Linked DNA regions of Lacticaseibacillus paracasei subsp. paracasei. The protein of the gene in region 2 interacts with the protein of the main gene of each other region in a pairwise test. Links are inferred from orthologs where the notes say so. Each region holds a gene or a part of one and is shown on either strand. Other genes may lie near its edges.

The links.
Region 1: the proteins of rpe (region 2) and eno interact in binary tests that used the Escherichia coli proteins (3 or more experiments, as listed by UniProt). The link is inferred for Lacticaseibacillus paracasei subsp. paracasei from one-to-one orthologs.
Region 3: the proteins of rpe (region 2) and LBPC_RS10510 interact in binary tests that used the Escherichia coli proteins (3 or more experiments, as listed by UniProt). The link is inferred for Lacticaseibacillus paracasei subsp. paracasei from one-to-one orthologs.

Annotation. Positions count from the first base shown.
Region 1 is NZ_AP012541.1:962,346-970,601, forward strand. What follows is about bases 2,010-4,896. They hold eno (phosphopyruvate hydratase), read left to right. Parts: upstream 2,010-2,744; coding sequence 2,745-4,049; downstream 4,050-4,896. Other genes in these bases: tpiA (triose-phosphate isomerase), read left to right, coding at 2,010-2,696; LBPC_RS04855 (MFS transporter), read left to right, coding at 4,379-4,896. In the rest of the region: gap (type I glyceraldehyde-3-phosphate dehydrogenase), read left to right, coding at 1-484; LBPC_RS04840 (phosphoglycerate kinase), read left to right, coding at 676-1,866; more of tpiA, read left to right, coding at 1,941-2,009; more of LBPC_RS04855, read left to right, coding at 4,897-5,641; LBPC_RS04860 (hypothetical protein), read left to right, coding at 5,647-6,003; LBPC_RS04865 (ClC family H(+)/Cl(-) exchange transporter), read left to right, coding at 6,092-7,663; preprotein translocase subunit SecG, read left to right, coding at 7,849-8,085. UniProt on the Escherichia coli protein: Catalyzes the reversible conversion of 2-phosphoglycerate (2-PG) into phosphoenolpyruvate (PEP). It is essential for the degradation of carbohydrates via glycolysis.
Region 2 is NZ_AP012541.1:1,625,736-1,633,992, forward strand. What follows is about bases 3,389-6,276. They hold rpe (ribulose-phosphate 3-epimerase), read right to left. Parts: upstream 5,214-6,276; coding sequence 4,563-5,213; downstream 3,389-4,562. Other genes in these bases: rpmB (50S ribosomal protein L28), read left to right, coding at 3,389-3,455; LBPC_RS07985 (thiamine diphosphokinase), read right to left, coding at 3,898-4,566; rsgA (ribosome small subunit-dependent GTPase A), read right to left, coding at 5,286-6,191; pknB (Stk1 family PASTA domain-containing Ser/Thr kinase), read right to left, coding at 6,188-6,276. In the rest of the region: ATP-dependent DNA helicase RecG, read right to left, coding at 1-518; LBPC_RS07970 (DAK2 domain-containing protein), read right to left, coding at 668-2,344; LBPC_RS07975 (Asp23/Gls24 family envelope stress response protein), read right to left, coding at 2,404-2,766; more of rpmB, read left to right, coding at 3,270-3,388; more of pknB, read right to left, coding at 6,277-8,188; LBPC_RS08005 (Stp1/IreP family PP2C-type Ser/Thr phosphatase), read right to left, coding at 8,185-8,257. UniProt on the Escherichia coli protein: Catalyzes the reversible epimerization of D-ribulose 5-phosphate to D-xylulose 5-phosphate.
Region 3 is NZ_AP012541.1:2,125,813-2,133,909, reverse strand. The notes cover bases 2,523-5,250. They hold LBPC_RS10510 (PfkB family carbohydrate kinase), read left to right. Parts: upstream 2,523-3,344; coding sequence 3,345-4,157; downstream 4,158-5,250. Other genes in these bases: LBPC_RS10500 (WxL domain-containing protein), read right to left, coding at 4,966-5,250. Also shown: LBPC_RS10525 (DUF262 domain-containing protein), read left to right, coding at 1-1,489; LBPC_RS10520 (hypothetical protein), read left to right, coding at 1,536-2,342; more of LBPC_RS10500, read right to left, coding at 5,251-5,571; LBPC_RS10495 (hypothetical protein), read left to right, coding at 5,997-6,587; LBPC_RS10490 (ATP-dependent DNA helicase), read left to right, coding at 6,628-8,097. UniProt on the Escherichia coli protein: Catalyzes the ATP-dependent phosphorylation of fructoselysine to fructoselysine 6-phosphate. Functions in a fructoselysine degradation pathway that allows E.coli to grow on fructoselysine or psicoselysine.

The DNA.
Region 1 (8,256 bases), 660 kb from region 2 along the record:
CGTTCATGCTTACACCTCAACTCAGATGTTGCTTGACGGCCCAGTTCGCGGTGGCAACCTGCGCGCTGCACGTTCCGCTGCTGCTAACACGATTCCTCACAGCACAGGTGCTGCTAAGGCTATCGGTTTGGTTATCCCAGAATTGAACGGCAAGTTGCAGGGTCACGCACAGCGTGTTTCTGTTGTTGACGGTTCTTTGACCGAATTGGTTTCCATCTTGAAGACCAAGAACGTTACTGCTGACCAAGTTAACGAAGCTATCAAGAAGCACACCGAAAACAACCCTAGCTTTGGCTGGAACGAAGACGAAATCGTATCTTCCGATGTTATCGGTACGACACAAGGTTCAATCTTTGATCCTACACAGACCGAAGTTACAACTGCTGGTGACTATCAATTAGTTAAGACGGTTGCTTGGTACGATAACGAATATGGCTTTACTTGCCAGATGATCCGTACCTTGCTGAAATTTGCTACTCTCTAATCCGGAGTAACGCTTTTCTAGCCGCAACATCCGAAGCGGAGGGAGCTTACTCCCTCCGCTTTTTTTTGGAAATAGGCGATCAATTCTCAGGATGTTTTAGCATCCTGCTGAAAACGAGCGCTTATTTCTGGTGTTAAGCGGTCGTTACTTGAAGTTAAGTCATCTTTAGGAAAAATAGGAGGTCATTTCTCTTGGCTAAATTAATTGTTTCAGACTTAGATGTTAAGGACAAAAAAGTTCTGATCCGCGTTGACTTCAACGTGCCGATCAAAGATGGTGTTATCGGTGATGATAACCGGATCGTGGCAGCATTGCCAACCATCCAGTATGTTATTGATCATGGTGGCAAGGCAATCCTTTTGTCACATCTCGGCCGTGTCAAGACCGAAGAAGACAAGGCTAAGCTGACCTTGAAGCCAGTTGCAGAACGTTTGAGTGAATTGCTGAAGAAGCCAGTGACATTTGTCCCGGCAACTCGCGGCAAGGAACTTGAAGATGCTATCAACAAGATGAATGATGGCGACGTTCTTGTTATGGAAAACACCCGGTTTGAAGATCTTGACGGCAAGAAAGAATCCGGCAACGATCCTGAACTTGGCAAGTACTGGGCAAGTCTTGGCGACTTATTCGTTAACGATGCCTTTGGGACTGCACACCGCAGCCATGCTTCAAACGTCGGCATTGCTTCCAACATGAAGCAAACTGCTGCCGGCTTCTTGATGGAAAAGGAAATCAAGTTCTTAGGCGATGCCGTTGACAACCCGAAACACCCATTCATTGCTATCTTGGGTGGTGCAAAGGTTTCCGATAAGATCGGCGTGATCGAAAACTTGGTACCTAAGGCTGATAAGATTCTTATCGGCGGCGGCATGACCTATACTTTCTATGCTGCTAAGGGTATGAGCATCGGTAAGTCTTTGGTTGAAAAAGACAAGATCGAACTTGCCAAGAAGATCATGGATCAGGCTGGCGACAAGCTGCTTTTGCCGGTTGATTCCGTTGTTGCAACTGAATTCTCTAACGATGCCCCACATAAAGTTGTTGACGGCGACATTCCTGATGGCTATATGGCCTTGGATATCGGCCCGAAGACAATCAAAGAATTCAAAGATGCTTTGCAAGGTGCCAAGACCGTTGTTTGGAATGGCCCAATGGGTGTCTTCGAAATGAGCAACTATGCTGAAGGGACCCTTGAAGTCGGCCGTGCCCTTGGCGACTTGAAGGATGCTACTACAATTATCGGCGGCGGCGATTCAACAGCTGCTGCTAAGCAATTGGGTATTGCACCTAAGATTACCCATATTTCCACTGGCGGTGGCGCTAGCCTTGAATATCTTGAAGGCAAGACCTTGCCAGGTATCGCAGCTATTTCTGACAAGTAATTGTCAGGCATGCTGATCTAACAGTCACTACCGGCAGACGGTGTCTGTCGGTACATATGAAAGGAAGATATGCCATGCGTACACCATTCATTGCTGGTAACTGGAAAATGAACAAAAATCCTAAGGAAACGCAAGAATTCTTAGACGGCGTTAAAGGCAAGTTGCCTGATGCAAGCAAGGTTGAGACTGTCATTGGCGCACCTGCCATTGATTTGACCACCTTAGTTGCTGGCGCTGAAGGCACACCTTTGAAGACGGCGGCTGAAAACTGCTACTTTGAAGACGAAGGTGCCTTCACTGGTGAAACCAGCCCGAAAGCTTTGAAAGAAATGAACGTTGATTACGTCATTATCGGTCACAGCGAACGTCGCGGCTATTTCCACGAAACCGATGAAGATATCAATAAGAAGGCTAAGGCCATCTTTAAGAACAATCTTTTGCCAATCATTTGCTGCGGCGAAAGTTTGGCTCAGCGCGAAGCTGGCCAAACCGAAGACTGGGTTGCTTCACAGATTGAAGCTGCTTTGGCCGGTTTAAGTGCTGACCAAGTCAAAGTTTCAGTCTTAGCCTATGAACCAATCTGGGCTATCGGGACAGGTAAGACGGCAACTGCCGATCAGGCACAAGAAGTTGTCGCACATATTCGTGCAACGGTTGAGAAGTTGTATAATAAAGATACGGCAGATGCTGTTCGTATTCTTTACGGCGGCTCTGTTAAACCAGCGAACGTCAAGGAATTAATGGCTAAGCCTGATATCGATGGCGGTTTAGTCGGTGGCGCTTCGATGGATCCTGAAAGTTTCATCGCCTTGGCTAACTACCAAGATTAATCTGGGTTCTACTATTAAACAGCCTTCTGGCAAAAAGGAGAAGAATTTATGTCTATCATTACTGATGTATTGGCACGCGAAGTCTTAGACTCCCGTGGCAACCCTACTGTTGAAGTTGAATTGTACACTGAAGACGGCGGCTTTGGCCGTGCGTTGGTACCATCAGGTGCTTCAACCGGTGAACACGAAGCCGTTGAACTTCGTGATGGTGACAAGGATCGTTTTGGCGGCAAGGGTGTTTTGAAGGCCGTTGGTCATGTGAACAACGAAATCGCTAAGGCGGTTATTGGCCTTGACGTGACTGAACAACGCCTGATTGACCAAACCATGATTGACCTTGACGGTACCCCGAACAAGGGCAAGTTTGGCGCCAATGCTATCTTGGGTGTTTCCTTGGCTGCAGCCCGTGCTGCTGCTGATGAAGTTGGCCTGCCATTGTATCAATATCTTGGCGGCCCGAATGCCCACGTTCTGCCAACGCCAATGATGAACGTCCTCAATGGTGGTGCACACTCAACCAACACCGTTGACTTCCAGGAATTCATGATCATGCCTGTTGGCGCTAAGAGCGTTCGTGAAGCTGTTCGGATGGGTTCAGAAACCTTCCATGCTTTACAGGCACTGTTGAAGAGTAAAGGCGACATCACCGCTGTTGGTGATGAAGGCGGCTTTGCCCCGAACTTGAAGGATAACGAAGAAGCCTTCGAACTTCTTGTTGAAGCAATCAAGAAGGCTGGCTACAAGCCAGGCGACGACATTGCTTTGGCCTTTGACGTTGCTGCTTCAGAAATGTACGATGCCGAGAGCAAGACATACACAACCAAGTGGTCTAACCCTGACAAGAAGTACACCACTGAAGAATGGACCGACATGATTGATGGTTACATTAACAAGTACCCAATTGTTTCTGTTGAAGATCCTATCGACGAAAACGACTGGGAAGGCTGGCAGACATTCACCAAGAAGATGGGCGACAAAGTCCAAATCGTTGGTGATGATCTGTTTGTTACCAACACCGACTACCTGAAGAAGGGTATCGATATGGGTGTTGCTAACTCCATCCTGATCAAGCTGAACCAGATCGGTACATTGACCGAAACCTTCGAAGCCATCGAAATGGCTAAAGAAGCTGGTTACACAGCTGTTGTTTCACATCGTTCCGGTGAAACTGAAGATACAACGATTGCTGACTTGGTTGTTGCAACCAACGCTGGCCAGATCAAGACTGGTTCAATGAGCCGGACAGATCGTATCGCTAAGTACAACCAGTTAATGCGGATCGAAGATCAACTGGGTGCACAATCCTTGTACAAGGGCCGCAAGTCCTTCTACAATGTGAAAGCAATCGACTAATTTGCTTAATTAGTTGGCAGCTTGGAAAGCACGTTTCCGTTAAGGAGCGTGCTTTTTTTGTGGAGCGTGAGCTGGCGCGGTTAGAAACCAGAGTTTGTAAGTTCAAGGTCCTTACATGCAGGTTTCTGCGCCAGCGAGCGCGTTTAATTGTGCGCGAACAGGAGCGCTTAGAAGCCGGAACATAAGTGGCTTCGACCAAATGGCGTGGTTTTAGCGAGGTCGCTTGGGTTGAAAGAATCAGGATTTTTTAATCGGTGAGACTGAATCGCGGTTGTCGGGTGCACCTTTCTGTATACTAGGGATAAGCACAAATGAAAGGACAGTTTTCTATGCAAACGACGCCACCTCATTGGCAACGAAACATTGCTATCTTTTTGCTTGGTCAATTTCTTTCTGGCATTACCAGTATGACGGTTCAGTATGCGATCATTTGGCACTTAACGGCTAAAACTGGTTCTGCAACGATTCTCAGCATTGCTACTTTATTAGGTATGTTGCCGACGATTTTGCTGAGTCCTTTTGTCGGGCCTTATATTGATCGCTTGAACAAGAAAATGTTGTTGATTGTACCGGATATTGTCGCCGCTATGGTGGCACTTATTTTGAGTGCCGTTGGCGAGTTCGGTGGCTTTTTTCCTGTTTGGCTGATCTTTGTGTCGTTGCTGGTGCGGGCGTTGGCACAAACATTCCAGATGCCGACGATTCAGGCTATTTTGCCAACCATGGTCCCTGGTGATCAGTTGACGCGCGTGAACGGTCAACTCGGTGTAGTGAATTCGGCGAACATGATTATTGCGCCGGCACTGGGAGCTGTCCTTTTTGGCCTGATGCCGATGCCGCTTTTGATTTTGTTAGATGTTTTAGGTGCGATTCTAGGAGTCAGCTTGCTGTTGTTCGTTAGTATTCCAGAAAATCGCTTGGTCGGGACAACCGTCCATGTTGCGCAGGATGCCAAGGTCGGGTGGCAATTGTTGCGAGGCAATCGTGGCCTGTGGTATATGACTTTAATTGGCATGTTGACGACGTTTGCCTTCATGCCAGCCGCTAGTATGTATCCTTTAATGACCATGCGTTATTTTCATGGCACTGTCGGTCAAGCTGGGTTGATTGAAGTTGTTTATTTTGCTGGCTCGTTACTTGGCGGCCTGCTCATTAGCGTCTTTGGCCATTTTCGTGATCGTATTCATCCGATTGTCTGGGGGATGGTGGTCATTGGCGTGACGTTTGGATTAAGTGGTGTTTTGCCACGAACTGAAAATGGCTTTTTATGGTTTCTTATCTTGAATGGCGTTGCTGGCTTAGCTTGGCCGTTTTTCAACACGCCTCTGATCGCGATGTATCAGCAAAGCTATGCTCCTGAGACGCTCGGACGGGTTATGGGGATTTTGAATGCGCTAATGAGTCTGCCAGGGCCGGTCGGCTTGATCTTTGCTGGTCCCATCGCCGATCGCTTTGGTGTCGCAACTTTATTTGTAGTTGCAGGGATCGGCGTGTTACTGGCCGCTGGCGTTATGTTCGGCTTGAAGATCACCCGTGAATATGACCGCCAGTTGCAAGCAGATGGGTCATCAGATTTGACTAAAAGGGGATAGATCGTATGAAAAAATTTTTCACCGTGTTTGCTCGGCTAGAAGTTGTTTTAGGATTGACGATGTTATGGATGACGTGGGATGTCGGCTTGCGAGCATCTGGCCAGATTTTTGGCGCCTTAGTTGTTTTAATCGGGATTGTGCTTTTATACGGGTTGATCATTTATGCGTTGATTGGCTGGTTCATGGATCCTACGCACCGTTACTGGTATGTGCTGACACTGGTGCTAACTTTGCTGTACAACGTGTTAGCCTGGACCTTTCCCAGCGTCATGATCCAAACATGGGCCACATATCCATTTCCGCTTATCACTTTGTTAATCGGTGTAATGTTGGTTTGGGTGGCTCGGCAAGAAAAACAATAATTGGTTTTGCTGACTCGGGTGACTGAGTCGTTTTTGATTCCCAGCCAGAGGTATATACTGAGATCATGTTGTACTGGAGGGGAATTACTTGGCACGACCTGTAAAAGAAAAATTTGACGTTACTCGCCTGCGATTTGTGCTACTCGGACTACTCGTTGGTTTAATGAGCGGCACTGTTGTCAGCGCGTTTCGCTATTGTATTGAAGTAGGGCTGCGCTATAGTCGGCTGGTATATGGGCACTTGCGAATAGCGCCGTTTGTCTGGTGGCAATGGGCGTTGTTGATCGGTGTCAATCTTGGTTTGGCGTTAATCGTGGCGTGGCTTCTCAAGAAAGAGCCCTATATTTCTGGCTCTGGGATTCCGCAAGTTGAAGGCCAATTGGCTGGTGAATTGGAGATGCACTGGTGGTCGATCCTCTGGCGAAAATTTGTCGGCGGTGTTCTGGCGCTGGGGCCTGGGTTGTTTCTCGGACGGGAAGGACCGTCGATTCAGTTAGGCGCTTCAGTCGGGCAAGGTTTAGCTGCTGGGTTCAAGCTATCAGGAACTGATCGGCGATTGTTAATTGCATCCGGTTCCGCTGCTGGCTTGGCGGCGGCGTTTAATGCACCCATTGCTGGGACCTTGTTTGTCTTAGAAGAGGTTTATCATAATTTCTCACCGCTTGTTTGGTTAACGGCATTGGCTGGGGCAATTGGATCGGATTTTGTTTCACTGAATGTTTTCGGACTTGTTCCGGTGCTGCATTTAAGCTATTCGCGTAGTTTACCTGTATCGAGTTATTGGCATTTAATTTTGCTAGGCATTCTTTTGGGCTTGTTTGGGTACTTATACCAGCGAATCTTGTTGGTGATGCCGCGGTGGTATCGCAACTTGACACATTTACCGCGGCCATTACAAGGCATTGTACCGTTTCTGCTGGTGATTCTGGTTGGCTATTTTGCACCAAACTTACTTGGTGGTGGCAATGGTTTGATTGTCGGTTTTGGCCAGTATGTGCCATCTTTGCTTGTATTGATCGCAATTTTTGTTGTACGTTTCGTTTTTTCAATGATTTCATATGGTTCTGGATTACCAGGTGGCATTTTTCTGCCGATTCTTTCTTTGGGTGCCGTGATCGGTGCCATTTATGGCGTCTTCATGAATCAACTCGGCTTATTGCCGCACGTCTATATCATGAACTTAATCATTTTTTCAATGGCCGGTTACTTTGCTGGCATTGGAAAAGCACCGTTTACTGCGATTCTATTGGTAACGGAGATGGTTGGTAATTTGACGCATTTGATGCCGTTAGCGGTTCTATCGTTAACTGCTTATCTCGTGGTTGATTTGCTTGGCGGTGCGCCGATCTATGAAGCGTTACTCGAGCAAATGACAATGCCGAAAACAGTTCAACAGCTTCATCGACCCGACCGACTGGAAATACCGGTTTTCTTCGGCAGTCCCTTGAATGGCAAAATGGTCCGCGATATGCCATGGCCTAAAGAAGCATTACTAATCGGAATCCGGCGTGGCGAACAGGAAGTGATTCCACATGGTGATTCCTTGATCCGTGAAGGTGATACGTTGGTGCTGTTAACGGATGCGACCCAACGTGCTCGGGTCAAGCGGCGGATTGATGCGCTATCGGCGGCGTTGGGGAAAACGCACCAAAACTCATGAGCAAGTTATCTGTCAGGACGTTGACGTGCTTTTATTGTGAGTTATTTTACTTGCTGTGAGACGGTTCAAGTAGCTAAAAAGGTGGATTTCAGCAAAGATGCCTCTTTTAGGTAGAATGCGTTCGCCTTTATGTTGCTTTTATGCTAAACTACTAGGGTGAGATTTTTCGCAAGGGAGGCAACAACTTGCAAAGTTTATTGACCACATTTCTTGTGATCGATTCGATTTTGATCGTGATCGCAACATTAATGCAACCAAGCAAACAACAAGATGCGTTAAGCGCATTGTCCGGTGGGGCAACAGATCTTTTCGGGAAGACGAAATCCCGCGGCTTCGAAGCTTTCATGGAGAAAGTCACCGTTGTACTAGGTGTTATTTTCTTCGGCCTCGCAATCGCGCTGGTATATCTGGAAGCCCATTAACGAAAGTCTCCTGGTACTCAGGAGACTTTTTTTGCAGAGCGTTCATTGGCCCGGTTTCTGGGCCAGGAAACGCGTTTCGACAGCAACTGCGGTGGAATAGCTAACCATATGACAAGGCTGACTTTATCCGCCAATAGACAAGACCTACAACCGTTTTTTCACCGCAATATC
Region 2 (8,257 bases):
ACCAAATCGTTGATATTTTGCTGATCGCGTTCCCAGGCAGCTTTGATCAAGTCGAGTAATGTCCCCATGCGGACATTTTTGTTGACGGTGTAAATCGCCGCCATCGACGGTTGATCCTGCGACTGTGTCGCGAGAATTTTCATGCCGGTCAGACTACGACGCTTGGCATCCCATTTTCCAAAGATTGCTGCTTCATCACCCATCTGAAAACGATCTTTTAACCATGGTTGATTAAAAAACGTCACCAGAATCACGCTACGTTCAATTTGGAGCTTCACGTTAACGCGACTACGATGCGGCCCAAATCGACTAATAACCGGATCGGTCACAACGATCCCCTTGACCGTCAATTTTTCCTGATCGGCTGCCTCGGCAAGATCCTTCACTTTCAAATCATCGTAGCGGTAAGGAAAATAAAATAGGAGATCTCTAATGGTGTGAATACCAAGGCTTGCCAGCCCAGCTTCACGTTTCGGACCAACACCAGGTAGAACAGTAACGGGATCAGTCAAAGCCATCAAGGCACCTCCTTTTTCAAAATATAGCAAACCACTAATGAGTGTGTTACTGACCATCTGGCCTAATGACGCCAATCGCACGCTTTTATATAAATTTCGCAAAAAGGTGCCCCGCATGCGGGACACCTGTACGCGATAGCTGTTTAAGCCTACTCAACTGAGACGAAATAAGGATAAACCGGTTGATCACCTTGATGGATTTCAAATTCCAAATCCGGATATTGCTTACCGACAGCATCGGCAATCGCCTTTGCTTCCGTTTGATTAGCATCCGCACCCACGATGATGGTCACAATTTCACTATCGTCATTGATCATTTTATCAATCATCGCAATCCCTGCTGCTTCGCGATCCTTATCAGTCACTGTGATCGTACCGTCGATAATCCCCATCCAGTCGTGATCTCTGATCGCCAATCCGTTGATCGTCGTATCACGGATGGCTCGGGTGATTGACCCGCTGATCACATTCGGTAGTTGGGCAGTCATTTCACTTTGATTAGTGGCTAGATCTGCATCAGGACTGTACCCTAGCATCGCGGTCATTCCTTGGTTGATCGTCTTACTTTTGACCACTGCAACTTCAACGTCAGTCGCCGCTTTTGCCGCTGCTTCCGCGGCCATGAAGATATTGCCATTGTTAGGCAAGACGATCACGTGCTTGGCATGCGCTGCTTTAACCGCATCCAAAATATCGTTTGTGCTTGGATTCATGGTCTGACCGCCATTGAGCACATGCGTCACGCCAAGGCTCTTGAAGAGTTCTCCGAGTCCTTGACCAGCCGCAATCGCAACGACACCCATTTCAGCTAACGGCTTTTGGGCCACTTGTTGATCCAATGCGCCTTCACGTTCAATAATGCTCTCCTGTTGCAAGCGCATGTTATCAACTTTGATTTTCATCAATGAACCAAATTGCTGACCATAACGGAAAACAGTCCCCGGATGCTCAGTATGAACGTGCACCTTGACCACTTCTTCATCAGAAATAACCAAGGTCGAGTCACCGAGTGTATTCAAATAGTTACGGAACGGTTCGTAGTCAAAATGTTTGAGGTTTTGGCCATCACCAAGTTCGACCATCATTTCGGTACAGTAGCCGTATACGATATCGGCTGGATCAAGCTGTACTTGCGCACTTTGATGATGCACAGCATTAATCATTTCGTTCATTTCTTCGTCAGTGACGTCATGAACATCTGAACTAATTTTACCGGACAAGCCTTCTTGGAAACCCTCGTAAATAAAAACAAGTCCTTGTCCACCAGAATCAACCACGCCGACTTCTTTCAAGACGGCCAAAAGATCAGGCGTTTTGGCTAAGGCACGTTTAGCACCTTTCACAACTGCCTGCATAACAACTAAAGCATCATCAGAGCCATTAGCCGCTTTTAAGCCAGCTTTAGCCGCTTCACGGGCGACTGTCAGGATCGTGCCTTCAACCGGCTTCATGACGGCTTTATAGGCCGTCTCGACGCCATGTGCAAACGCATCGGCTAGGTCCTGAGCCGTCAGACTTTTCTTATGCGCCACGCTTTTTGCAAAGCCACGGAAAAGTTGCGAGCTAATGACGCCAGAATTGCCTCGCGCGCCCATCAGCAAACCTTTGCCAAGATGCTTGGCTAAGTCACCAACTGACTCATCATTAGACTCCAACACCGCTTTTGCGCCAGTTTGAAAAGTCAGGTTCATATTAGTGCCAGTATCACCATCCGGAACTGGAAAAACGTTTAATGAATTCACAAAATCAGCATTTTTATTGATGCGATGTGCGGCTACCCGGATCATATCCTGGAATTTAGTCGCGGTAATTTCGGTTACTGCCACGGAACATCCTCCTCGAAGAACTTCAATATGTCACACCGTTAACAACCGGTGCGTGTACGTCAGTCGCCTAATACCTTGACGCCTTGGACGATGACGGTCACTTCATCAGTCGTGACCCCCAACATCGTTTCGAGGTTGTATTTTACTTTGTCTTGGACATTTCGGCAAACTTCTGAAATTTTAGTGCCATAACTGACGATAATGTTGACTTCGATTTTCACGCCATTATCTGTCTGACGAACGACAACACCGCGCGAATAATTTTCGCGTTTCAAAATGTCATTGAGATTATCGCGAATCTGATTACGGCTAGCCATGCCGACGATACCATAGATGGACGTCGCCGCACCGCCAACCACCGTCGCAATGACACTGTTGGAAATGTCGATGATTCCGTATTTGGTTTTGATTTTGACCGCCATGCTGTTTCCTCCTAAGCCATTCGCGATGATTTTCACATCGCGTACAATTCTACCAGCTAGTTTAGCATAGCTAAGCGATGACTGCGAGCAGAGCGTGAATCAGCCCGATTAGAAACCGAAGTGTAAGCGGCCTTGGTTGTGATGGCCGGTTTTTGGCCATTGCATCCAAGGTCCTTACACGTAGGTTTCTGGGCCTGTTCACGCGTTTCCGAACCTCCAAGCTCACAAATACCTAAATTTTGATCACTTAAACCTGAGGTGCCTATGTGTCAGTTTCTGGTCTTGTCGCTACCTTTATGAGACAATCGTTAACAGTAACATTTTTCAAAGAATATCGGACTATTTGTACTTACCCACCCAATTTTCTTAGAGTCTGATCACGCGTTTATTTTGACCTGTCAAGTAATTTTACTTTGCAAAAATTCTTGCATTAACCGCGGGCCTATGATAAGTTAGTTGAGTGAAAAATTCGAGGGTGACCTTGAAAAAAAGGAGGTCATATTGTGGCTAAAGATATTATTACTGGTCGTCATACCACGTTTGGCAACAAGCGTTCTCACGCTTTGAATTCAAGCCGGCGCCAATGGAAAGCCAACCTGCACAAGGTTCGTATCCTTGTCGATGGTAAACCAAAGCGGGTATGGGTTTCTGCACGTGCCCTTAAATCAGGTAAACTGACCCGGGTTTGATCCCATAACATTTAAAAAGGTCCTGACAATGAATGTGATGCATCCTTCATTGTCAGGACCTTTTTTTGTTGAGCGCGAGCAGGAGCGATTAGAAACCGGAGCGTAAGTGGCCTTGGGTGTGGTGACCGACTTTTGGCCATTACGCCCAAGGTCCTTACGAGTAAGTTTCTGCGACTGCGAGCGCGTTATGACAAAACGCGAGCAGGAGTGCCTAGAAACCGGAACGTACGCGGATTTTAAGCGGTTGGCCTAATATCCCTCATACAATCGGTGATTCGTTGGACGCCAACTAATTTGGGAAAACCTTGGGCTAAAATTTCCTTGCCATGCCAAACGCCGCAATCTCCGGCCAGTTGGGACTGGTACGCACTTTTTCAGGATCTTGATATGCTGACTTCTCAGATCGGTAGTTCATTAAAGCAAATCAGGAAGAAAACAATGCCTAATTATCCAATTTTTGCCCGCGCCGATCACGACTATAAATAATTGCCACCTGACCAGTCGTCCAACTCACGGTGAAGGGCTGCTTGCCAAGAAACTCATTGGAAGCCCACACATAAGGATAGCCCGCTCGCCATGGTTTTAATGGATATTTCGCTCCGACAATGGTCAAATCGGCAACTGGGGTGAGATTGACAACTGCAACGTACCGATAACCTGGCAGCGGTTTAATTTCATGCTCACCGGGGCTGTAATAATCAACCCAATTTTGCACATCAAATAAATGAAGGCGTTCAACATCTGCTAAAAAGCGCGGTTGAAGCGGTAAGAAAAGATTAGACAAAAAATGATCTAGTCGTCCACCAGTCCCGCCAACCAAGGTGACATCGCCGGATGAAGATGCCTGAAGTGCCGCTTTAACAGCCAACTCTGTATCCGTGTCATCTTTTTCAGAAGGCACCTGTTGTAGCTTCTGGACATGCCCACGAACTAGCCGCAATTCTTCAAGCGTTAAGGAATCAAAGTCGCCCACTGCCAGTTCAGGATGAATCCCTGCACGTACGAGTCGCAATGTGCCGCGATCAACGCCGATCCATACACCGGGCAATTGTTCCCAAGCGGCTGGCAAGCATGCCTGTGGACCACCTGCCATGATGTTGACGTGCGTCATTTAACAGCCTCACGCAAGCTATTCATCGCGTCACCGACATTTTTGGACCCAAAAACATACGAACCTGCAACAAAAATATCTGTCCCGGCATCAGCTGCCGCCTTCACGGTTTGATTGTTGATACCGCCATCGACTTCAATGTCAAAATGCAGTTTCCGAGCTTTACGCAGCTGATATAATCGATCAACCTTGTCCACCATCGGCGTCAAAAATTTTTGACCACCAAAACCGGGATTAACCGTCATAACCAGCACTTGATCAACCAACGGGAGAACTTCTTCAAGACTGCTCAATGGTGTGCCCGGATTGATCACAACCCCAGCGCGAACGCCTTTCTCGATCACATGCTGCAAAACGCCATAAAGATGATCCGTGGCTTCTTCGTGAACCAAAATCGTATCCGCCCCAGCTTCAGCAAAATCTGCCACCCAAGCCGCTGGGTCACTGACCATCAAGTGAACCTCCAATGGCAGACTGGTAACCGGACGTAATGCTTGGACGACCAGCGGACCGAAAGTCAGATTTGATACAAAATGACCGTCCATAACATCAACATGCAGTAAATCAGCACCGGCTTTTTCAACTTTTTCGACATCCCGCGCAAGATGAGCAAAATCAGCACTTAAAATCGATGGGGCAATTTTCATAACGATCTCCTCCATATATTGCGTTCATCCGGCCATTAATCAGCTTGACGTCCGCATTTTGTCTAATCTAAGTTACTTCTTCTTGTAAACTGGGCGCTTGCCGCTTAACTCTTCACGAAACTGTAAGTAGTTATCATAACGGCTTTGCATGATATCGCCAGCCGCCAGTGCCGCCTTAACGGCACAATGTGGCTCGCTAACGTGCTGACAGCCGCGGAATTTGCAATTGGGTGCTAACGCCGCAAACTCAGGAAAACGGTCACGCAAATCATCTAAGGTGACGTCCAGTAAACCAAGCGATGAAAAACCAGGTGTATCAGCAACTAAGCCACCGTGAATCGGATAAAGATCAGTGGTGCGGGTCGTGTGCCGGCCACGATTTAACGCATGACTAATGGCCGCTGTTGCCAAGTCCAATCCTGGCACAAGATGATTCAACAAAGTAGACTTACCAGCACCGGTTTGTCCAGTGAAAATGGTCAATTTATCGGCAAAGCTCGCTTGTACTTGCGCGAGGATTGTCGGATCAAAGGGCTTGTCAGGTGCAAAAACCGGATAGCCTATTTTTGTATAGCCGGCTAAATCTTGACGAATCTTCGTTAATCGCTGAGGCTTTGTTAAGTCGGTCTTGGTCAGATAAATCTCCGCGTGAATATCGTGGCCCTCAAGATAAACCAGAAAACGATCCAATAGGTTCTTAGAAAAGTCCGGCTCCACGGCGGAAGTGATCAAAACGGCTTGATCAACGTTGGCAACCGGTGGGCGCACCAACGCATTATGACGCGGTAATACCTTCAGCAAATAGCCTTCATCATCCCCTTCTCCCGGTTGAAAAGCAGCAATGTCGCCCACCAGCGGCGTAATTTTGTCGTTGCGCAAACTGCCGCGCCCGCGAGTTCGGTAAGTTGTCCCATTCACAGCGATGTCGTAATACCCGCTGATCTGTTTAATAATTCTTCCAGTTAAGTCTTCACTCATTGAGTAATGTTATCCTCCTGCGCAATCACGGTACCGTCCCGGACAATCCGATAGCTGCCTGGGTATTTCGTGCTAACTTGCAACGTGATGGTGATTTGATCATCAGCCGTGATGTTAAAGGACCGATTAATGGTACTAATGTTATGTGTCTTATCTGCGAAGAAGACCTGAATACCGTTGGGTGCGGGCGCAGCACTACTACTGCTACTAGTGCTGCCACTGCTATTGCTGGCACTTGCGGTACTCGAACTGGCCGGTGCTTGATAGGGAATTGAAATTGTTTTCGACCAAGTTTTGGTCTCTTCAGGATCTGGGCCTTGAGAGACCGAAACATTGACTGTGTCGCCTGGTTTAACCTGTGTCCCAGCAGCTGGCGTTTGACTGATTACCATGCCTGTATCGACGGTATCAGAGTGCGCTTGAGAAATCACAATCTTAAGTCCGACTTCATTGGCGTAATCTCGCAAACTTTTTTCGGTATAACCCGTCAAATCACGAAGCGCAAAAGTATTTGGCTTGATTGCAACGGAAACACCAAATGTGATCGTCGTTTTGTCCGCAATGACCTTTTTGCCTGCTTTAATGCTTTGTGACACGATCTTGCCTGACGGTTCGTCATTGGCGCTGACCTGTTTTTCTTTGACGGTTACGCCGCGTTTTTGCAAGTCTGACTTCACGTCTGTGTAATCTTGCCCAACATAATTCTCTAGCGTAAATTGCGGCTGACCGCGGCTTAAAATCAGCTTGACCGTCGAGCCTTCCTTAACACTCACCTGCCGTTTTGGATCTGAATCGATCACCAAATCCTTGCTAACTTTCGTGGAATAAGTGTACTTGTATGACCCAACTTTTAAGCCTGCGCTGGTCAAGGCAGTTTTTGCCTGGGTTGTGGTCATGCCCCGTAGATCGGGGACGTCCACATCCCTTTTCTGATTGGCAAAAACTGCGCCGATACCAATCATCAGCAGCATGGCGACAAGTATCCCGATGCCAATAATCCACCAACGGCGACTTTTTTTCTTAGGTCGTGCTTTCGGACTTGGCTGACTCGCTGGACTGTCAGCATCTCCTCCTTCGTCATGCGGCGGTTTGGGACCGTTGGGGATGACTGGCATGATTCGTGTCTCATCCAGATCATCTTTAGGAACCACATACTTTGCTTCATGTGCTCGTGCCGGACTCAGCGCTGTCTTGAGGTCGCTAGCCATGGCATCCGCACTGGTATAGCGATTAGCCGGATTTTTGGCTGTAGCCTTAAAAACAACATTCTCCAGTGCCTGCGGGATATGCGGATCAAACGCGCGCACCGACGGAATTTCTTCTTGAAAATGCTTTAACGCAATCGTAACTGCCGAATCACCTTCGAATGGTACAGAACCAGTCAGCATTTCAAAAAGAATAATGCCTAACGCATAAATATCACTTTGACGGGTTGGCATACTGCCGCGCGCCTGTTCCGGTGATAGATAGTGCACCGACCCCAATAATGAGTTGGTCATCGTCATCGAATTCTCCGATAACGCGACTGCAATCCCAAAATCGGTGATCTTAGCATTGCCATCCGGATCAATCAAAATATTCTGCGGTTTCAAATCACGGTGAATGATATTGTGATCATGCGCCGTCTGAACGGCAGAAAGGATCTGTTCCATCATGTCGACCACGCGCTGATATGGAATGGGGAAATGCTCGACAATGTAGTGCTTTAAATCAGAGCCTTTGACATACTCCATGACCAGAAATTGCTGACCTTGACTTTCACCAACGTCATAAATCGACACAATATTTGGATGAACCAGCTCACTGGTCGCCATGGCTTCTCGTTGAAAGCGGCGAACTGTATCGGGGTCATTTTGCAAATCAAGCCGGAGAACCTTAACCGCCACATCGCGATCAAGAATCAGGTCGCGTGCCAAATAGACGTTGGCCATACCGCCTTCGCCTAATGTTTTGATAAGCTTGTAGCGCTCATTTAAAATCGTCCCCGGCTCAATCATTGCGGCTCCCTCCGATCCTGATGAATGATCAAGGCACTGATGTTGTCAGGTCCGCCAGCAGCATTTGCT
Region 3 (8,097 bases), 500 kb from region 2 along the record:
TATGAATTTAACGGAATCAGACAAGATCCGGAACTTTTTGCTGATGGGCTTGAAGGGCGATCAACAAGCAGCGGCTTTTCAACTGTGGCAACAGAACGAGCGCTTGGTTGGCAGTGAGGAGCTCTCGCGGTTCTATCGGCAATACTTGACTTCATTGGCTCGGAGCTCAAAGCCGGTTAAAGAAAATGAAATTTACAGCGATTATCGCCGTTATGTGGGCTTGACCAAAGACTTTGATCAAATTGCCCAATTGAAAAAGGAGCAGGCCGCAGCCAAATTATTTGCGGAAATCACAGCGCCAGCGACTGTTGCCATCAAAGATCAACGAGTCAAATCGCTTTTGATTAGACTCGGTCATTTGAATAACGATATTTTGGTGCCGTACTTATTGCAGGTTTTTGCAAAAACGCGTGATGGCGTGCTATCCGCTGATCAATTAGTTGAAGTGTTGCGGGTTTTGCTGGCCTATCTGGCTCGGCGGCTTTTTATCGGTGTTCCCACTACTGGACTGAATTTGCTGTTTGCTGCGCTAGATCGCCAAGTGGAGCATTATGTTGACCAGGCTAAGGTTGATTATGTTGAAGGCTTGAAGTTAGTGTTGACGCAGGTCGTTAAAGAAAATAAACGTTTTCCAACAGATCAATCTTTAAAAGACGCGTTGGTTGAGAAAGATTACTACCACATGAGTTCTATGTCACTGTGGTTCATTCTAGATGAACTGAATAATGCGAGTGGTGAGGAGCAGGACTTATTCGATGCGGCGCAATCTGGTAAGTACTCGATTGAACATATTATGCCGCGAGTTGTGAATAGTAGTTGGCAGAAGGCTTTGGGGACCGATTGGCGACTGGTCCACAATGTTTGGTTGAACCGACTAGCTAACCTGACTTTAACTGGGTTTAATGGTCAGATGAGCAATCGCCCTTATATTGAGAAGCGGGATATGGCAGACGGTTATCGTAAGTCAGGTATTAAACTTAATCAATGGGTAGCGCAATTCGATAAGTGGGATGAAGCAACTTTACAGGAACGGCAGGCTGATTTGTTAACAAGAGCGTTAACAGTTTGGCCACGTCCCAATGTGTCAACTCAGCTTGCGACAGACGATCCAAATTCATGGGATACGTTGGATATGATTCTAGAAACTAACCCAACCGGCACTAAGCCAGTCGCTTTCAGTTTTGTTGATGATCAGGTGGTTCAAATTAAAAGTTGGACTGATTTATACAATCAACTGATTGACCTCCTGTGGGATGCTGACCCATCTAACTTTTTTGCCATGGCCAATAGTGATGAAAGCCTTGTTAAACATGTTAATGAAGTCGAGGCAGATCAACGTTACCGACAACTAGGTGATTCTGACGTTGCCGTCTACGCAGGTGGAGACAGTGCTTGGAGTCGGGTGCAACACATCAAACGATTGTTAGCTGGAAGTGATCATGATTTGTCGGAAGTAAATGTTAAAACGCGTAAAGTTAACCACTCATGAAATTAAGTGGTGTGTGACACGTCAATAAACTGAAAGGGAGTCCTCTATGTCCCCAATCGACACCATCAACCGCGTCATCAACATGGTTTCACTAGTCATCCTGCTCTTTTACATCGTTAAGACTTACCGACAAGTCCGCTCGTTGGACTTTTTGGACTACTTTGTCCTTTATTTGAAGCATCGCCAGACGATTTATGCCGAGATGCAGCGGAATCCGCAGATGCGGCAGAAACAGTTGTTGTCGTTGTTTGTTAGTCTCATGATCCTGACCTTTTGGGTGATTGGTAGTCTTGAGAAACTGATGACGGCTTGGAATTTGGGAAACTTGATCAATGCTTTGATCGTGTTGTGGTTGTTTGGCTACTTTCTTTACCAGACTTGGCAAACTAAATATCTGAATGAACAGAATCGTTATCTGACGTTTGCTAATCATTTTCAACAGCAACATTTTAACGATGTGATGGCGATCTTTCAGCGGAAATTAACGGCGTGGTCAGCGGAGGATGATGAAGATGCGCAGGCGCGGGAACGGTTTCAGCGGTTGTTCGATCAGGTCAGTGAGCAGGCGAGGCGGCAACGTAAGGCCGCGATGTTGAGTGATGATATGTATGCCTTATTTGATGATCAACTGTTGCTTCGGGCTGACAGTAAGCCGTTGACTGGTCGTGAGAAGAAGTTGCTGAGTTATTATGTCGGGTATTGGGATGCTGGGCCTTACAACGACTATAGTTTGAGCATGATAGAGGAGATGGATGACCAAGAGCGGCGAATTGTGACGAAGGTGCTTAACGTCACGATGGCGATGATGGGATTGGGTTTGGTGTTACTGGCAATTCGACAAATATTGGGCTGAAAAGCGCGTGCATGGTCTGAATGTGGCGGCGTGGCGACTAACTTTCGGATGCCGGATATCATGTCAATTGGATTAGGTGGCGACTCGATCGTTCGCCAGCAGCAAGATGGCAGTGTCACGGTGGGTCCCGATTCCGTTGGCTACAAGATTACGGATGAAGCATTGACGTTTGGTGGTAACATTATCACCGCCACTGACATTGCGGTTCGTTTGGGTTTGTCGGATGTCGGCGATCCCCAACTGACCAAGCAAATTTCGCTGAAGTTCGCTCAGGCGGCTTTGCAAACGATCAGCGACATGATCGCCGTGGCGATTGATAAAATGAAGACGAGTGCTGAGCCGGCAACAGTGATCCTTGTCGGTGGCGGTGTCATCATTGCACCGCATCGGTTGGAAGGGGTCGGCAAACTAGTTCGTGACCCATTGGGCGGTGTGGCAAACGAGATTGGTGCGTCCATCAGTCAGGTTTCGGGTGAATACGGCCGAATTTATCCATACAACCAGATTCCGCGCGACAAGGCGATGGCTGATGCAAAGGAGAAAGCTACTGCCGCAGCAATTGAATCTGGCGCGGATGAAACGACGATTGAAGTCGTTGAAGTTGATGAGGTACCGCTGGCTTATCATCCTGAGAATGCGAATCGGGTGAAGATTAAGGTGGTTGGGAATTTGGCGAAATGAAAAAGCAAACCTGATGATGATAATACCCATCATCGAAATTTGTAGACTGTTATTGGTGACCGGAATAAGTTTTCAGACATTAGCTTGGAATAACATATAAAACGAAAAAACGACGGCCAGTTTTGGACGCCGTTTTGTTCATTTCCTCAGGCTGATAGGCTTGGTGATGATCATGCGTTCTGGAAAACATGACAATCTTGATGCCACACCCAATTCCTGCTGTGGTAAACTTGACCTTGTTAACAGGAAGCAGGAGTTTGCATGGCAGCAGTTTGATCGAAGACTGCAGTTGCCGCGTTTGATGGAAAGAGGGAGAGATCGGTGAAAGTCATTGCGATTGGAGACAATGTCGTTGATCTTTATCCGGCTGATAAGCAGATGTATCTTGGCGGTCATGCAGCGAATACGGCGGTTTTTGCCGCCGAACTCGGCTTGCAGGCAGCCTATATCGGGACGTTCGGGAATGATGCGCGTGGCGATTTTGCGCGGCGCATGTTGGTCGAACGCGGCGTAGATGTGCAGCATTCGCTACAATATGCCGGTCGAAATGCTTTTACAACGATCACAGGCAAAGACGGGGCACGGCGTAAAGTGGTCGGCGAGCCGCCACAAGAGCTGCGACTTGACCCAGAGGACATTGCCTATATCAATAGTTTCGATCTGGTCTATCTGAATAGTGAAAGTCATGCGGATGCTTTTCTGCAGGCTATCACAGCGCGCAAGGTTTATGACTTTTCGATCCTTGACGATGACAAACTGTTTAAAAAGATTGCGCCACAGATTGATCTCGCCTATCTTTCTGGCAAAGCACGGTCTGATGATGATGTGGAGGCATTGATGCGCCGGGTTGCGGCGGCTGGTTGCGATCGGATTGTTTGTTCACGCGGATTGCGTGGTTCGGCGGCGCTGGTCGACGGCATGATGTCTTGGCAGCAGGCGCTTGGCGTGAAGGCGGTGGATTCGTTGGGAGCAGGGGATGCTTATATTACGTCCTTTGCTGCGACCTTGTATTCTTCTAGCAAGCCAACATTGGATGCCAAAGTTTCGGAATCATTAAGTCATGCGGCTAAATTCGCTTCGGCGCAGGTTTTGTTGCCCGGTTCATTTGGGCATGGCGCACCACTGATTTCGTGAAAATTGCGCTGTGTTTCGCCATAAACGCGCTTGCCAGCCCAGAAACCTGCGCATAAGGGCCGTGGTCGCAATGGTCAAAAACCAACCATCACGCCAAGGCCGCTTATGCTCCGGTTTCTATCCGGGCTGGTTCGGGCTTCGTCATAACGCGCTTGCCAGCCCAGAAACCTGTGCATAAGGACCGTGGTCGCAATGGTCAAAAACCAACCATCACGCCCAAGGCCGCATATGCTCCGGTTTCTACCCGGGCTGGTTCGCGCTCACGAAAAAACCGTCGATCATAAAATCGACGGTTTCTTTGATGCTTTTTGATAGACCAAGTCGGCAACCCATTTCGGGAACTTTGAAAAGATCGGTACTGTGGGTTTTGGATCGCTGACCGTGCGCGTGAACGATCAGCAATGCCGGTAACATCAAATTGGGATTTGAACATGTTCCGATTTTTTAGCGCTTCTGTTTGTGCTCTGATGTTGCTGGTTGCCGTGTCGCGACTTGGTTATCAAAGCTGACAGTTGCAAGTCAACCTTGAGCAAGACATTAACTTTGGTTCTTTTTCATGCGGCATCACCGTCTCCCCCAAGACAATGGTGATGCCGCATGTGTAGAGATGAAAATTCATAAGAGAGATGAAAGACTTGTAGATTCAATACGATATGGTGCGTGAATGATTGCCGATCCAAACGACGTGGGTACCCGCGCTGATTTTTAATTGTGACCGAACAGTCTTCTGGTGATGTCCTGACATGAATCAACTCCCTTCCGGCAAGTACAACCAGAAAAGTCGAAAACCATCAACCTCGCGCCACCGTTACTGTGCAGTAGCTGGTGCAGCTGGCTGACCAGGTGTCAATGTAAAGGTGATGATACCGGAATAGCTTTCAGCCTTAACAGCGTTGTCCTCAGGAATTGCCAACGTTGTTTTGTTCAGATCATAACTGCTAATGCCGGCACCGTTTAGCGATTTGGTCGTAGCGAATAATGGTTGATCTGAATCCGTCAACGTTACCGCTTTACTCCAAGTCGGGGCATCAGCATTCGTCACTGCTGGGGCATCCGGCGTTAGTTCGATGGCCGCGCCTGGCAGAACATCGCCATTAGCGGCTGTGATCGCAGACGCTTTGGCCGACACCGTATACCCGGCGTCCGTACCGCGGAAGTCATTGATCGTTAATAATGAGTTGTCAGCGGAATTAACCGTCTCGTTGACATTGGCTCTAACAATCCCTTCGACAGGCTCACTTGGAAAAGTCAGTGTGTCAGGCACTGCAAGGTCGATTGTGCCACCTGTCACTGCGACTGTCGTATTTGTCGTGCCAACGGTATTGTCCGCAGCTACAAGCGATGAACCGGTTGCAATACTCCCCACAACGAGACCGGCAAACGCGACACCGCTCAACCACAATTTCTTTGACATAAAAGTTCCCCCCAATTGATGTCAAATCGTTCCATTCGCTGGAACAACTTTAATTGTACGCGAATGGTTGCGAGAGCCAACAAAAACGAATTGAGTGAGCAAGCAAAATTTATTTAATCGCTTATTAATAGGCTTTACATGGAAACCCGCTTTCAAATTCACGAGATCACAAAGCTAAAAATAACTTTTTGTCTCGTTTTAAGGTAAATAAATGCCGATTTGTGAGACTTAAATTGCCGGTCTAAGCTTCAACCCCAAAAATATCAAAAGAATGATAGTAGTAAAAGTCGATGCTAATGGGACGCTCGAGATCACTCAAAAGTCAATGTTAGCAGCAAGTCAGCCACCTTTTTGAGGGTTAGCTAATCAATATTTGCAACCAACCACCATACCGGTTAAGCTTATTTGAAGAAAAGAGGCCGATCATGGCAGATACACACGCAACATCAAGCGAGGCACAACGCATCATTAAACTTCCTAATGGCGGCACAGCTGAGGGGATCTTGCTGCATCGCGGCATGGCCAATCTGCAGCACGAGGTTGATAGTGCAGATTTTGCGCCGCAGACAAAGGTTTATTTAGCATGGCTGAATGATCTGAATGGCAATCGATTTGGCTTGAAAATCACGGATGCGGCAGATAAAACATTGTTGCGCCACACCCAGTTTTTGGACGATGCAGTCAAAGAGTTGGCATACGCTGATGCGCCAGCAAATGCTGAGCTGACACCGGACGATTTCAACCCGGCGCGAAAATTTTATCTACCATCTGCCGGCTTGGTCGCACTGCTGGCGGCCATTCAGTGGTCAGTGAAGCACGGGCGAGAAGATGTCGTTGTTTACAGTACGCATCGCCCAGAATTGCAGTTTTATCAGATCCGGCAGCAACCGACCTTTATCCAACAGTGGGCTCAGCATGAGTTGCAAGCCGTACCGGAGGATTTTCGATTTCGGATTGCACCGAAGCTCGACAAGGCTGCGACACACGAGACAACGAAACTAAGAATGCAACTATAAAGTTTTTGTCGGTGATTGTTTTTTGAGAGGAGGGGCGCACATGGCTAATCAGGAACAAGTTTATGAAAATGTTGATCTGCAAGTGATCAAGTTGCTGTTTAATAGCGATAACGGTGATTATAAAGTTTACGCCGTGCGGATTCTGAATCCGAATCCGGCGCTTAAAATGACGCTCACCCAAGAGGCAACCATTACCGGTGATATGGGCTACTACAATCGCCGAGCGATCATCACCGCTGATTTGGTTTACGATGATGCTGGCTCATTGCGTTATAACAAGCCGTCTTACAAATTGGCGCGGTTGCATTTTGGCTTGCCCAAAGAACCGCGCCGGCAGTGGCAGCTGATTGACACGTTACTGGTGCATCAGCCGACAGTTCGGCGCCGATTGCATGAACATTTTGCGGATGATACCCCGATCTTGACAATTTTTTCAACCGATCAGGTAAAACCGAATAGTGTCCCGGGCATTGGTCCCGCCACAATTAAGAAAATCGCTACCGCCATCCGCGGCAAACTGGAAATTGCCGTGTTGGCCAATCACTGGGGCAAGGCACTAAGCTCAATGACTTATGAAAAAATTTGGTTGGCTTATAAAGATGCCAATTTGGCCATGCAAAGTATTGATGCCAATCCGTACCTGTTGATGTCAGTTGCCCAGCTTGATTTCAAGAAAGTCGACACCTTTGCTAAAATGCGTGGCATTGCAGCGAATGATCCGCATCGGCTTACGGCAGGATTGCAATATATTTTTCGCACCGCTGTACTCACGCAAGGATTGACCTATATCACCATTACGTGGTTCCGGCAGCAAGCCGCTACTTTATTGGCTGTACGCGAAGCCGATTTGAAAATGTTTGCTGATCCGCAAGAAGCCTTGCAATACGGCTTTTTACTTAACGAGCAGTATGGACTTGTGACGAGTTGCGATATGTTTGCCACAGAAGGATCGGTGGCGCGGATTATTAAAGTCGCTCAAAAAACAGCCGAGCCGTTGATGGCTCCGGATGAGCTAGATGATGCTCTCGATCAGTTTCTCGATCGGTTTCATTTAACCATTAATGATCAACAGCGCGCCGCTTTTCAAAATGTGAACCGTCATGGCTTGAGCGTTTTGAATGGCAGTGCTGGCACCGGTAAAACTTGGTTGACCGATTTGCTGGTTCGGTTTTTTAACGCCCAAGCAAAAGAGAAAAGTGTCTTGCTTGCACCAACTGGCCGCGCCGCCAAAGTTTTGGCAAAGTATACGCACGAGCCAGCTGCTACGATTCATGCTTATCTGCATCTACTGCCAGGTGAAGAAACCGGCCAGTTTGACGCGGATGCCGACTGGGAAACCTTTGGCGATGCGCGACTCATTGTGGTGGATGAAAGCTCAATGCTGACAACGCCGCTAGCCTACACGGTTTTGAAGAACGTTAATTTCAAAAAGGCGCATGTGCTGTTTGTCGGTGATGTTTTCCAACTGCCGCCCATCGGTCCCGGCAACTTTTTAAAAGATTGTCTAGAC